4 regions of the Mesorhizobium sp. B2-4-1 genome follow, and region 1 is predicted to be linked to each of the others. Evidence: predicted binding sites of a transcription regulator. Region 1 holds the regulator's gene; each other region holds the start of a gene.
What was found. The regulator LexA, encoded in region 1, represses DNA repair genes until DNA is damaged. The targets are predictions, from matches to a motif close to TGTTCNNNNTGTGTTCNG.
Positions count from the first base shown of each region.

Region 2: FJ949_RS04395 (helicase-related protein) is a predicted target of LexA. The motif match lies at 1,711-1,728, and genes of this name have one in related genera.
Region 3: FJ949_RS08925 (UvrD-helicase domain-containing protein) is a predicted target of LexA. The motif match lies at 2,067-2,084, and genes of this name have one in related genera.
Region 4: parE (DNA topoisomerase IV subunit B) is a predicted target of LexA. The motif match lies at 2,182-2,199, and genes of this name have one in related genera.

Region 1 is NZ_VFVN01000008.1:114,731-118,086, reverse strand. Features, by position in the region: partial or broken gene FJ949_RS20930 (ComEC/Rec2 family competence protein) at 1-1,377, shown strand, start outside; gene lexA (transcriptional repressor LexA) at 1,371-2,114, opposite strand; gene FJ949_RS20920 (TetR/AcrR family transcriptional regulator C-terminal domain-containing protein) at 2,582-3,259, shown strand; gene kynU (kynureninase) at 3,256-3,356, shown strand, end outside.
Region 2 is NZ_VFVN01000001.1:858,425-861,780, reverse strand. Features, by position in the region: gene FJ949_RS04405 (acetyl-CoA C-acetyltransferase) at 1-332, shown strand, start outside; gene phbB (acetoacetyl-CoA reductase) at 452-1,177, shown strand; gene FJ949_RS04395 (helicase-related protein) at 1,896-3,356, shown strand, end outside.
Region 3 is NZ_VFVN01000003.1:126,202-129,557, reverse strand. Features, by position in the region: gene FJ949_RS08930 (glucose/quinate/shikimate family membrane-bound PQQ-dependent dehydrogenase) at 1-1,942, opposite strand, end outside; gene FJ949_RS08925 (UvrD-helicase domain-containing protein) at 2,125-3,356, shown strand, end outside.
Region 4 is NZ_VFVN01000003.1:608,637-611,992, reverse strand. Features, by position in the region: gene FJ949_RS11520 (type II and III secretion system protein family protein) at 1-984, opposite strand, end outside; gene cpaB (Flp pilus assembly protein CpaB) at 1,107-2,033, opposite strand; gene parE (DNA topoisomerase IV subunit B) at 2,269-3,356, shown strand, end outside.

The DNA of each region.
Region 1 (3,356 bases):
TGGCGGCTTCGCGCTGTTCCCGAATTTTTCCTCCCGCCGGCCGGTCAAGAAATACGCGGCCGCGGCGGCACTTTTCTCGATCGCCGCCTACCTCGTCATTTCGGGCGTCGTTGTCGCCGCCGAACGCAGCTTCATCATGCTGGCGGTGATGCTGATCGCCGTTCTGTTCGATCGGGCGGCACTCACCATGCGCAATCTGGCTATTTCGGCGATCGCCGTCATCGTGGTGTCGCCGCACGAGGTGGTAGGGCCGAGCTTCCAGATGTCGTTCGCCGCCACCGCGGCCCTGGTCGGCGCCTATGCCGGCTGGTCGGATCGCAAAGCCGACAAAGCGCGGACCCCGCCGCCGCAACGGACCTTGCCTGGCCTGCTGACGCGAAAATTGCTGCTGGCGACAGGTGGGCTGGCGATGACCTCGATTATCGCGGGAAGCGCCACGGCGCTTTTCGCCATCTGGCATTTCCAGCGCGTGTCGCCGCTCAGCCTGTTCGCCAATCTTGCCGTCATGCCGATCGTTTCTGTCGTGATGTTCCTTGCGGTTGCCAGCGCGCTGCTGATGCCGTTCGGGTTCGATGGACCATCCCTTTATCTGATGGGCAAGGGACTGACCGCGATGATCGCCATATCAGGATGGATCTCGCAACGCTCGCCGGTCGACGCGGTCGGGTTGATTTCGCAGCATCCGTCCTTCTGGTGGCGATCGCCCTGGTCATCGCGACGATGGCCACGACATGGCTGCGGCTGGCGGCACTTCCCTTCGCGCTCGCCGGCCTGTTGACCGTCTCGGACACGCGCACGCCGGACGTGCTGATTTCGGAGGATGCCCGCCTGGTGGCGTTGCCGATCGGCGGCGGCGAGCTCGCGATCAACCGGGCGCGCCCGAACGAATTCACCGTCGATAATTGGAAACGCGCGCTGAAGTCCGAAACCATCGTTGCGCCGGAACTGTTCGACAGCGGAGACCGACAGTTCGACATCTTCGATCCCGCGCAACTTCCGGCGGGAGCGCCTTTCTATTGCTTCACGGGCCTGTGCATGGCCCGGCATACCTCGGGGGCGATCATCGCGCAGGTGGAGGATCGCAAGGACGCCTGGAGGGCCTGCTCCTATGCGGATCTGATCGTCATCAACGACCCCGCGGGCTACGATCCCTGCCACAATCCGCTGGTTCTCGTCATCACCAAGCGGCAGCTCGCTCGTAAGGGAAGTGCCGCCGTCTTCTTCGACCAGCAATCGGCGACGGCACCGGCACGGGTCAGCTTTGCCGTCGACAGGCCATATCGGCCTTGGCACGAACAGCGGAAATTCTCACGCGAGGCAAGGGGACTGCCGCCTTACCGCAAACCCGAAAAGCCCACCGCCGACCCCGCTCAGTAGCGCCTGATCAGGCCGACCAGCTTGCCTTGCACCTTGACCCTGTCCGGTCCGAAAATACGTGTTTCATAGGCCGGATTGGCAGCCTCGAGCGCAATCGAAGCACCCTTTCGGCGGAAGCGCTTCAGCGTTGCTTCCTCCTCGTCCACCAGGGCCACGATGATCTCGCCGGGACTTGCGGTGTCGGCATTGCGGATGATGACCGTGTCGCCGTCGAAAATGCCGGCCTCGATCATCGAATCGCCCTTGACCTCCAGCGCATAGTGTTCGCCGCCCATGATCATGTCAGGCGGCACTGAAATGGAATGCGTCTGATGCTGGATGGCGTCGATCGGCACACCCGCTGCGATGCGACCCATGACCGGGATCGACACCGCTGAAACCGCATCGTCGTCATTGCCGGCAGCGGGCAGACGCGAAGACGTCGCCGGCTTGATCTGCCGGCTAGGGCTGCTGCCCTGTCCGAGGCTGCCCTGGATGACGCTCGGGGAGAACTTCTTTGCCGCGTTAAGACCCGGCGCGATCGAGTCCGGCAGGCGCAGCACCTCCAGCGCGCGCGCCCGGTTGGGCAGGCGGCGAATGAAGCCGCGCTCCTCCAACGCCGTGATCAGCCGATGAATTCCCGACTTGGAGGCGAGGTCCAGCGCTTCCTTCATCTCGTCGAAGGACGGCGGAATGCCGCTTTCCTTCAGCCGTTCATGGATGAACATCAAGAGTTCATGTTGCTTGCGCGTGAGCATGGCGGCCCCCAAAGGCATTGCACGAAGGGTCTGGAACCAGAATCAGAAAACAAACCCAGAACAAACACTATCTGTTCCAGTTGTGTTCCGCAACCATTTAAAGTTTAATGAATTTGTTAAGGCGACGGAAACGAAATGCCCTCCCGCAGCCAGCATCCTGCCAGCGCGGTCCGTCGTCAATGCGCTCCCGGGCCCTTTGAAACTATTTTGGTTAATGGCCTGTGGCCCGACCGGTCTCCACTCTTGGCACAAGCCTGCAAGCTGGGTGACCGGCAGGTGCGGGGTGCGTTTGGGCGGATTAAAAACCCCTGCGGCTCGTGAACGAAACGAAACCAAAATGCCAACTTCCTGCGGGAAAACGACGAGGCACCACCACTGGTCGCGATGGGCTGCGTTCGCTCGCTCCTTGCTTCCCGTTCGCTTGACGAAACCGTATAATAATGTACGGTTTTCGAAGAGGAACACCAATGACCACGCCGAAGCAGGCCGCGCGACGCGAACGGATAGAGGAGGCCGCCTATGCGGTGCTCCGGGAAGCCGGCTACAAGAGCGCCTCCCTGCTTGCTATCGCCAAGCGGGCATCGGCCTCGAACGAAACCCTCTACAACTGGTACGGCAACAAGCAGACCCTGTTTCGATCCTTGATCGAAGCCAATGCGGGAGAGGCAAGGAAGCTGCTGGAGGACGCCCTTCACCAGGCGCGCGATCCGCTCGAAACCCTGAACTTGCTCGGGCCAGTCCTGCTGACCCTCGTGACGGGCGACAAGGCGGTGGCGCTCAATCGCGCCGCGGCCGGCGACGTCAACGATACAGGCACGCTTGGCCAATCGATCGCGCAATTCGGCCGCAATGCCATAATGCCGCTTGTTGGCGACCTGCTTCGAACCGCAAGTCGGGCCGGCCTGATCGCCTGTGACGATCCTGCCGAAGCCGCCGACATCTACATCAGTCTTTTGATCGGCGATCTCCAGGTTCGCCGGATCGTTGGGGTGCTCGAGGAACTGCCTCGGGCGGAAATCGAGCAAAGATCGAACCGGGCGTTCACCCTGTTCTTGCGCGTCTATGCGGCCAGCCCTTGCCCGGGCGGCAAAACAGCCGGCCCGTTTCCAGGGCGCTCTTCTCACCGAGGAACATCGCGACCATGAGCAAAATTCCCGATCTCGCAGCGATCGAGGCAATGGACACCGCGGATCCGCTGCGTGCCATGCGTGACCGCTTCACCTTGCCCCAGGGGGTGATCTA
Region 2 (3,356 bases), on a different contig from region 1:
TTGACCCGGCGATCATGGGCACCGGTCCGATTCCCGCCTCGCGAAAAGCGCTGGAAAAGGCCGGCTGGTCGGTCGGCGATCTCGACCTGATCGAGGCCAACGAGGCTTTCGCCGCGCAGGCCTGCGCGGTCAACAAGGACATGGGCTGGGATCCCTCGATCGTCAACGTCAATGGTGGCGCCATCGCCATCGGTCATCCGATCGGCGCCTCTGGCGCGCGCATTTTCAACACGCTGGTCCACGAGATGCGCCGAAGAGGTGCCAAGAAGGGTCTCTCCACCCTGTGCATCGGCGGCGGCATGGGCGTCGCCATGTGCGTCGAAGCGCTCTAAAAGAGAAGTGAATGGGGAGTAGCGAATAGGGAAGAACGGCGTCGGCGCAATGGGATATCTGATCCCTGCTCGTCATTCGCTACTCCCTGTTCACTCTCCCAACCAAAGGGAGGGAGCGCATGACCAAGGTTGCAATCGTCACGGGCGGATCGCGCGGCATCGGCGCGGCAATATCGATGGCGCTGAAGGAAGCCGGCTATTCGGTTGCCGCCAACTACGCCGGCAATGATGAGGCGGCGAGCAAGTTCACGGCCACAACCGGCATCAAGACCTACAAATGGTCGGTCGCCGACTACGACGCCTGCGCCGCCGGCATCAAGCAGGTCGAGGCCGATCTGGGCCCGGTCGCGGTGCTGGTCAACAATGCCGGCATCACGCGCGACGCCATGTTCCACAAGCTGACGCGTGAGCAGTGGAAGGAGGTCATCGACACCAATCTCTCCGGCGTTTTCAACATGACGCATCCGCTGTGGAGCGGCATGCGCGACCGCAAGTTCGGCCGCGTCATCACCATCTCCTCCATCAATGGCCAGAAGGGCCAGGCCGGGCAGGTCAACTACTCCGCGGCCAAGGCCGGCGACATCGGTTTCTCGAAGGCTCTGGCCCAGGAAGGAGCCCGCGCGGGCATCACCGTCAACATCATCTGCCCAGGCTATATCGCCACCGAAATGGTCCGGGCGATCGATGAGAAGGTGCTCAACGAACGCATCATCCCGCTAATCCCGGTCGGGCGCCTCGGCGAGCCGGAGGAGATCGCGCGCTGCGTCGTCTTCCTCGCCTCCGAGGACGCCGGCTTCATCACGGGATCGACCATCACCGCCAATGGCGGCCAGTACTTCGCCTGAGGTCTCGCCGGGCTGCCGGCTTCCCGGTGCCGATTGAAGGAGGGCTCGTTCGCCATCCGCTTCGGATGTCCGTGACGCCGTCCGATGACGGCTGTCGGCCTGCTGTTCCAATCCGGCACGCAAAGGTTAATGGCGGCAGCGGGTATTGTGCAAAACTGCCTGGATAAGCTGTGCATTGTCGGTGGAAAACCTGTGCGCAACACTACATCTTGTCGTGAACAAACAGGGAAAATCCCGACATCGCCGATTCGTCGCCCTTTCGTTCCATGTTTGGCCGCAATGTTAACGAGAGCAGTTGCAATCGCCTATCAAACTGTTAATTTCTATTAAGAAAGTTCAACAATTTCATAAGCTTGGATGAAGCAAGGCGGGCTGCCACACGGCTTTGCCAGCGAAAGTTAACGGCGGCTCTCGCCTAGCATGAAACGGGCCAATTCCGTGATTCAGCATGTGGTAAGGATCATCAGCCAAAACTCCAGATCTAGCCGTGAACAAAACCTGAATCCGGGCGAGTCAGCGATTCGTCGCCGATTCGTTCCAGACTCGTTCCAACCCTCAATCAGCAGCCGAACCGAAGCTCGACGGAGGTGACTTCGAACCGCCAGCGGAACATTCCGCTTTCGCTTCGCGCCTGAAATCCCTATGTGTCGCCTGTCATACGCGCCACCCGAGGCGTGCTCCCGACAATGAGAGGCCAGAAAGCCTTATTTCCGAGCCGATGAACATCCATCCGAAACCCACCGAGCCGCTGATCCTATCGGGTCGCGACGTGACTGCCGTGCTTGGGCCGACCAACACAGGCAAGACCCATCTCGCCATCGAGCGCATGGTGGCGCATGAAAGCGGCATCATCGGCCTGCCGCTCAGGCTCTTGGCGCGAGAGGTCTACACCCGCGTCTGCGAAAAGGTCGGTGCCCACAAGGTGGCGCTCATCACCGGCGAGGAGAAGATCCAGCCGCCAGGCGCCAGATATTCGGTCTGTACCGTCGAAGCCATGCCGCGCGAGACCGATGCCGCCTTCGTCGCCATCGACGAGGTGCAGCTTGCCGGGGACCTCGAGCGCGGCCACATCTTCACCGACCGCATCCTGCATCTGCGCGGCCGCCAGGAGACGCTGCTGCTCGGCGCCGCCACCATGCACGGCATCTTGCAGCGCCTGTTGAAAGGCGTCTCGGTGGTGACACGACCGCGGCTGTCACATCTGGCCTATGCCGGTTCGAAGAAGCTGACCCGCTTGCCCCGGCGCACAGCGATCGTCGCCTTCTCCGCCGACGAGGTCTATGCCATCGCCGAACTGATCCGCCGCCAGCAGGGCGGTGCGGCCGTCGTGCTTGGCGCGCTCTCGCCCCGCACCCGCAACGCCCAGGTGGCGCTGTTTCAGTCGGGCGACGTCGACTATCTCGTCGCCACCGATGCCATCGGCATGGGCCTTAACCTCGATCTCGACCATGTCGCCTTCGCCCAGAACCGCAAGTTCGACGGCTATCAGTATCGCAACCTGACGGCGGCCGAACTTGGCCAGATCGCCGGGCGCGCCGGCCGGCACCTGCGCGACGGCACCTTTGGCGTCACCGGCCAGGTCGACCCGCTGGACGAGGAATTGGTCAAGAAGATCGAAAGCCACGACTTCGACCCCGTGAAGGTTCTGCAGTGGCGCACAGCGCGTTTCAATTTCGCCAGCCTCGACGCGCTGAAGCGCTCGATCGAGACCAATGCCCCGGTGGAAGGCCTGACCCGTGCGCTGCCGGCAGTCGATGCGCAGGCGCTTGAGCACCTGTCGCGTGACGAGGACATCAGGGCGCTCGCCACCGACGCAAGGCGCGTCGCGCTGCTGTGGGAGGCCTGCGCGCTCCCCGACTACCGCAAGATAGCGCCGGCCCAGCACGCCGACCTCATTGCGTCGATCTACATGGACCTCGCCAGGCATGGCCATGTCGACGAGAATTACATGGCCGAGCAGGTGCGCCGCGCCGACACCACCGAGGGCGACATCGATACGCTGTCGCATCGCATCGCCCAGATCCGCACCTGGACATTCGTGTCGAACCGGCCCGGCTGGCTGGCCGATCAGGCACACTGGCAGGAAAAGACGCGCGAAATCGAAGACAGATTGTCGGATGCGCTGCATGAGCGGTTGACGAAACGCTTCGTAGACCGCAGGACTTCCGTCCTCATGCGG
Region 3 (3,356 bases), on a different contig from region 1:
GCGCCTGGCACGGAATGCCGAGCGGCGACAGGAACGGTCCCATCACCACCGCATAAGGAGCGCCGTCATTTCGGTTCAGCCCCTGCTCGCTGCCCTTGGCGTCGCCTGGCGGCGGCACGTCCGCGCGGGGCACAAGCCTGGAGGTGAAGGCGAGATAGGTCGGCATGCCGAACAGCACCTGCCGGACCGGATCGACCGCCACGCCGCCCCAGTTGAAGACGCCGAAATTGCCGGGATAGACCAGCGTGCCCTGCAGCGATGGCGGCGTGTAGCGGCCCTCATAGCGCAGCCTGTGCAACGCAATCCGGCACGCCAGCTGGTCGAACATGGTGATGCCCCACATGTCGGCATCGGTCAGCGGCGGCGGATTGAAGGAAAGGTCCGACACCGGCTGCGTGGGCGATGTGTAGTCGCCTTCGATGGCGCCGCCGGGCGCCGGCACTTCCTTGACCGGGATGACCGGCTCGCCGGTGCGCCGGTCGAGCACGTAGAGGTCGCCCTGCTTGGTCGGCCCGACCAGCGCCGGCACGACCGTTCCGTCGGTCTTGGTGATGTCGACAAGGCTCGGCTGCGCCGGCACATCCATGTCCCAAAGGTCATGATGCACGGTCTGGCGCACCCATTTCAATTGCCCCGTATTGAGGTCGAGCGCGGTGATCGAGGAGGAGAATTTCTCGACATTGGCGCTGCGGCCGGCGCCGAGCTGGTCCGGCGTCTGGTTGCCGAGCGGTATGTAGAGCAGGCCGAGCTTTTCGTCGGCACTCGGCGTCGACCACATGTTGGGCGAATTGGCGGTGTAGGTCTGGCCTGCCGCTAGCGGCGTGGTCTGCTCGGGATTGCCGGAATCCCAGTTCCAGATCAGCGCGCCCGTGGAGGCATCGAAGGCGCGGATGACGCCGGAGGGCTCCTGCGTGGAATAATTGTCGTTGACCGCGCCGCCGACGACGATCTTGTCGCCTGATATCAGCGGCGCCGATGTCGAATAGTAATAGCCGGACTTGGGATAAGGCATGCCGGTCAGAAGGTTCAGCGTACCGCCTTCGGCAAACGCCTGACAGACCTGACCGTTGGCGGCGTCGAGTGCGATCAGCCGCGCATCCGAAGTCGGCAGGTAGACACGCGCGGCGCAAGGCTGCCCGGCACCGATCTTGGCATCGGCGTAATAGGAGACGCCGCGGCAGGTCTGGTGCTGGCGGTCCTTGTCGAGCTTGACCTGGGGATCGTAGCGCCACTTCTCCTTGCCCGTGGCGGCGTCGATGGCGATGGCGAAATTGTGCGGCGTGCAGATGTAGAGCGTATCGGCGATCTTCAGCGGCGTCACCTGATAGGTGGTCTCACCGACGTCGTCGGGACCTTTCACGTCGCCGGTGCGATAAGTCCAGGCCGGCTGCAGGTTGGCGACGTTCTCCGGCGTGATCTGGTCGAGCGGCGAATAGCGCTGGCCATAGGGCGTGCGGCCGTAGAAGTGCCATTCGCCGGCAGGTATGTCGCCGCCGAGATCGGCCGCCGGGGTCACCTTGTCGATGTCGAGATTGCCGGCAATATCCTTGGGATCGGTCGTCATTGAATAGCCGGCGACCGCCAGCGACGCCAACACGGCGAGAATGAGCGGCGCGCGGCCATCGGGACCAATAAGGCCCCGCCTCGCCCACGGCGTCAGCAGCCACAGCGCGACGAGCACGATGATGCCGCCGCGGGGCCCGAGTTCCCACCAGTCGAAGCCGATTTCCCAGACCGCCCAGGCAAGCGTGCCCAGCACAATCGCGGCGTAGAGCCAGAGCGCGGTGGATCTGCGCCGGTAGAGCAGCCATGCGGCGATGAGGAAGGCGATGCCTGATATGATGTAGTACCAGCTGCCTCCCAGTGAAGCCAACCAGATGCCGCCGGCGCCAAGCGCGAGGCCGATGAGGAGGAGAATGAGGGAGGTGATGGTGACAGCCAAGATGATACTCCTTCGACTGTTGCGCGCCTCGAGGCGGCCGTGGGCAACAGGATCCCCTCCCTGCCCTTTGCGCAGCTTTCCCTCACCCGCCCTGCCTGTCAAGCAGGCCGGAAACAATCAGGAGTGGAACAAAACGTAGACAGTTCTGGTCTTTCTCCACCGAATCACTACATTCGGGGGCGATGTCCGGCTTTTCCGAAGACATGCCCTTTTTCGATGAACCCGATGCGCGGCCCACCGCCCCGTCGGGCATCGCCGCGCGCGCCATGGCTGCCCGCGGCGGCCACAACAACGCGCCCGACTATCTCAAGGGGTTGAACCCCGAGCAGCGGCTGGCGGTGGAAACCACCGAAGGTCCCGTTCTGGTGCTGGCCGGCGCCGGCACCGGCAAGACGCGCGTCTTGACCACCCGCATCGCCCACATCCTGGCGACCGGAAAAGCCTTTCCCTCGCAGATCCTGGCCGTGACCTTCACCAACAAGGCCGCGCGCGAGATGAAGCAGCGCATAGGCATCCTGATCGGCGAAGGCAATGTCGAGGGCATGCCCTGGCTCGGCACCTTCCACTCGATCGGCGTCAAGCTCTTGCGCAGGCACGCCGAGCTTGCCGGGCTGAAATCCGACTTCACCATTCTCGACACCGACGACGTCGTGCGGCTGATCAAGCAATTGATCCAGGCCGAGGGCCTCGACGACAAGCGCTGGCCGGCCAAGCAGTTCGCGCAGATGATCGACGGCTGGAAGAACAAGGGGCAAGGCCCGGACGACATTGCCGAGGGCGATGCGCGTAGTTTCGCCAACGGCAAGGGCCGCGAGCTCTACAAGGCCTATCAGGAGCGCCTGCAGACGCTGAACGCCTGCGATTTCGGCGATCTGCTCTGCCACCCTATCCGCATCTTCCGCGCCAATCCGGACGTGCTGAAGGAGTATCACAAGCGGTTCAGATACATCCTGGTCGACGAGTACCAGGACACCAACACCGCGCAATACATGTGGCTGCGGCTCCTGGCGCAGCGGCCAAATAGCGGACGTAGCGCGACGTCTACGGATTTGCATTCGGCCGAAGGCCGCAAGCCCGACCGGGCGTCCGAGCCTTTGCGAGGCCCCTCCCGCGACGCCGAAGGCGCGCAGAAAAGAGGGGTCGGGCCCGCGCCGGCAGGCGCGGAACAGCCCGTGAGCGAAAACAAAGTAAACATCTGCTGCGTCGGCGACGACGACCAGTCGATCTATGGCTGGCGCGGCGCGGAGGTCGACAACATCCTGCGCTTCGACAAGGATTTTCCCGGCGCCACCATCATCCGGCTGGAGCGCAATTATCGTTCCACCGCGCATATCCTCGGCGCCGCTTCGCACCTCATCGCCCACAATGAAGGTCGCTTCGGCAAGACGCTGTTCACCGATCGCGACGACCCCGA
Region 4 (3,356 bases), on a different contig from region 1:
GCGCACGATGAAGCCGGGCACCGAGATGCTGCCGATATTGTAGGAAGCCGACGCGTCGATCGAGGAGACTTCCGGCGCGATATCGAGGCTGACCAGCCCGTCCTTCAGAACGGTGGGCGTGAAATCCAGGCTGACGCCGTACTTCTTGTAGCTGACGGAAATCTTGCCGTTGTCTTCGGAAACCGGGATCGGAAACTCGCCGCCGGCCAGGAAGCTCGCCGTCTCGCCGGACCGGGCGATCAGGTTCGGCTCGGCCAGCCGACGAGCCAGGCCGCGCTCTTCCAGTGCCTTGATGGCGATGTCGATGGAAACGCCGTTCGACAGCAGCTTGCCGATGATCTCGCCGGTCCCCGCCGGCTCAATGGTGCCGGGAGCAATCGTAACGTCGCGTCCGCCCATGCCATAAGCGAAATTGGCACTGTATTTGGCGCCGAGATCCTGCCCCGCCTGGCGGTTGATCTCGACGAAGCGAACATTGAGCTGGACCTGCTGTGAGGACGAGATGTTGACCGAATTGATCACCTCCTCATTGCCGGAGAAGCGGGTAGCGATCTTGTTTGCCTTTTCGGCGGCGACCGCGTCATCCGCCTCGCCCGACAGCACGACGCGGCCATTGGCGGAGCCGACCTTGATCTTGGCGTCCGGCACGCTGGCGCGGATCGTGTCGGCCAACTGGTCGGTATCGAGCGTCACTTCGATGTCGACGGTGCCGACGAGCTGCTTGTTCTCGTCGAACAGGGCAATGCCAGTGGTGCCGAGATTGTTGCCCAGCACATAGAAGGATCTGTCGGTCAGCGGGTTGACGTTGGCGATCTCCGGATCGCCGATGACGATCTGGTAGAAAGCCGCGCTCGTCATGATCGTCTTTGGCTTGCCCTTGGCGACCTTGATCGAGGCGTTCTTGGTCGCCGAGACATAGACGATGTCGTTATCCGCCCTGGCCGGGCCGGCGAAGATGCAGGCCGACGCCATCGTCACCGCCATCGCCACGGCCCGCGCGACGTGCAACCGGCCTGTCATTCGATATTGAAGTTGCCTCAACATTGTTCCCGTCCCGTCCGGTCCCCACCGGTCCTGCTCTGGTCCCACTCAGGAACCTGATATTCCTATTTCTGGTCCCGCGCAGGAACCTGATATTCCTCGGCCGTCGTTCCACGCGTCACGATGACCGTCTTGAATTTCGGCTTCTCAGGCTCCTTTGCCATGGCGTCGAACAGCGAGCCGGCTGCGGCCTGCGCCTTGCCCGCCACCGATCCGCCAAAGGAGGAGATGGTGGTGACACCGTCCTTGCCGTCGCCGCCCTCGCTGGCGGAGCGAAGCGACAGCGACAGCGTGCCGACAGTGCGGGCCAGCGCCACTTTCTGCGCGCCTTCGGTGGTCACCTCGATGGTTATGGAATTGGCCACCTGCGGGGTTGTTTGACGCTCGTCGGCGCCCTGCCCGACGCTCAGCACCTTCGCGTCGGCAACGACGATCTCAGAGGTGATGGTCGAGCCGGCGGCGCCTTGCGCATTCTTGGCCACTTCCTGGATTTCACCGGCATCTCGCGTCAGCACGACATCGACCCGATCGCCCGGCGTGACGAAGCCGCCGACGCCCGCGATCTCGTCGGTGCGGATGGTGACGGCCCGCATGCCGGGTGTCAGCATGTTGGAGAGCGTGGCGCGGCCATTCGGGCCGGACAGCTTTGTAAGCAGCACCGGTTCGTTGACCTCGATCGGCGACAGCACCACGCGGTTGCCGTCCCCGAGCAGTCCATCGATGGTGGCGAAGGCGCCCTGCGGCAGCGAATCCTGCGGCCACGGAATTTCGCTGAGTTTCGCGCGGTCGAGATCCATGCCGTACCGCAACGGTGCATTCGCCACCACGATGGTCTTGAATTCGACCGTCGGCGCGGCGGGCGCCGCGATCGACGCGGTTTTCTCCTCGGCGTCGGCCCTGGCCTGGCGCTTGACCCAGAAATCCGCGGCAAAGATCGAGATTGCGCCGAAAACGGCGGCGATGCCGATCATCGTTATGGCCTTGCCCCTCACGCCCAAACCCCTGATGCCCGTAGTTTCTTGTTATGTTGGCTCACGCTAGGCGGCATTGTTAAAGAATCAGGAATCTTCTCGCTGGCTATCCGCCTGATTTCCGCCGGCTTGGTTATCGAATGGTTTTAGGATACGAGGGGGTTAATCCCCGAACGTAACAGGAACCTCCGTCGCTTGGCGCTGAAAAGCGTGGCAGTATCGGCGGGTGATTCGCAGCTTGGGCTCTATGGCAGGCATGGACGACAACAACGATCTTTTCGGCAATCTGGAGAAGCAGCCGCAACCGGTTCGCACACCGGCGCGTCCGGCCGATCCGCTGGTGCAGGCGGCAGCCAAGCGTCCGGCGGCGGCGTCTCGTGACGGCTCAGAGGGCTACAGCGCCGCCGATATCGAGGTACTCGAAGGCCTGGAGCCCGTGCGGCGCCGTCCGGGCATGTATATTGGCGGCACCGACGACAAGGCCATGCACCATCTGTTCGCCGAGGTTATCGACAACTCGATGGACGAGGCGGTTGCCGGCCATGCCACATTCATCGATGTCGAGCTTTCGGCTGACGGCTTTCTCACCGTCACCGACAATGGCCGCGGCATTCCCGTCGATCCGCATCCGAAGTTCAAGAAGCCAGCGCTCGAAGTGATCATGACGACACTGCATTCGGGCGGCAAGTTCGATAGCAAGGTCTATGAAACCTCGGGCGGCCTGCACGGCGTCGGCGTCTCCGTGGTCAACGCACTGTCGGATCATCTCGAAGTCGAAGTCGCGCGCGGACGGCAACTTTACCGGCAGCGCTTCTCGCGCGGCATCCCGGTCAGCGGCCTCGAGCACCTTGGCGAAGTTCACAACCGGCGCGGCACCAGGACCCGCTTCCATCCCGACGAGCAGATTTTCGGCAAGGGTGCCGCGTTCGAGCCAGCGCGGCTCTACCGCATGACACGCTCGAAGGCCTATCTGTTCGGCGGCGTCGAAATCCGATGGACCTGCGATCCTTCGCTGATCAAGGAAAAGGACACCACTCCGGCCAAGGCCGAATTCCATTTTCCCGGCGGCCTCAAGGACTATCTGAAAGCGTCGCTCGGCGACGAATTCCAGGTAACGCGCGAAATCTTCGCCGGCAAGAGCGACAGGCAAGGCGGCCATGGCTCGCTGGAATGGGCGGTGACCTGGTTCGGCGGCGACGGCTTCATCAACTCCTACTGCAACACCATCCCGACCGGCGAAGGCGGCACCCACGAGGCCGGCTTCCGCAACGTCTTGACGCGCGGCCTGCGCGCCTATGCCGACCTCGTCGGCAACAAGCGCGCCTCGATCGTCACTTCGGAAGA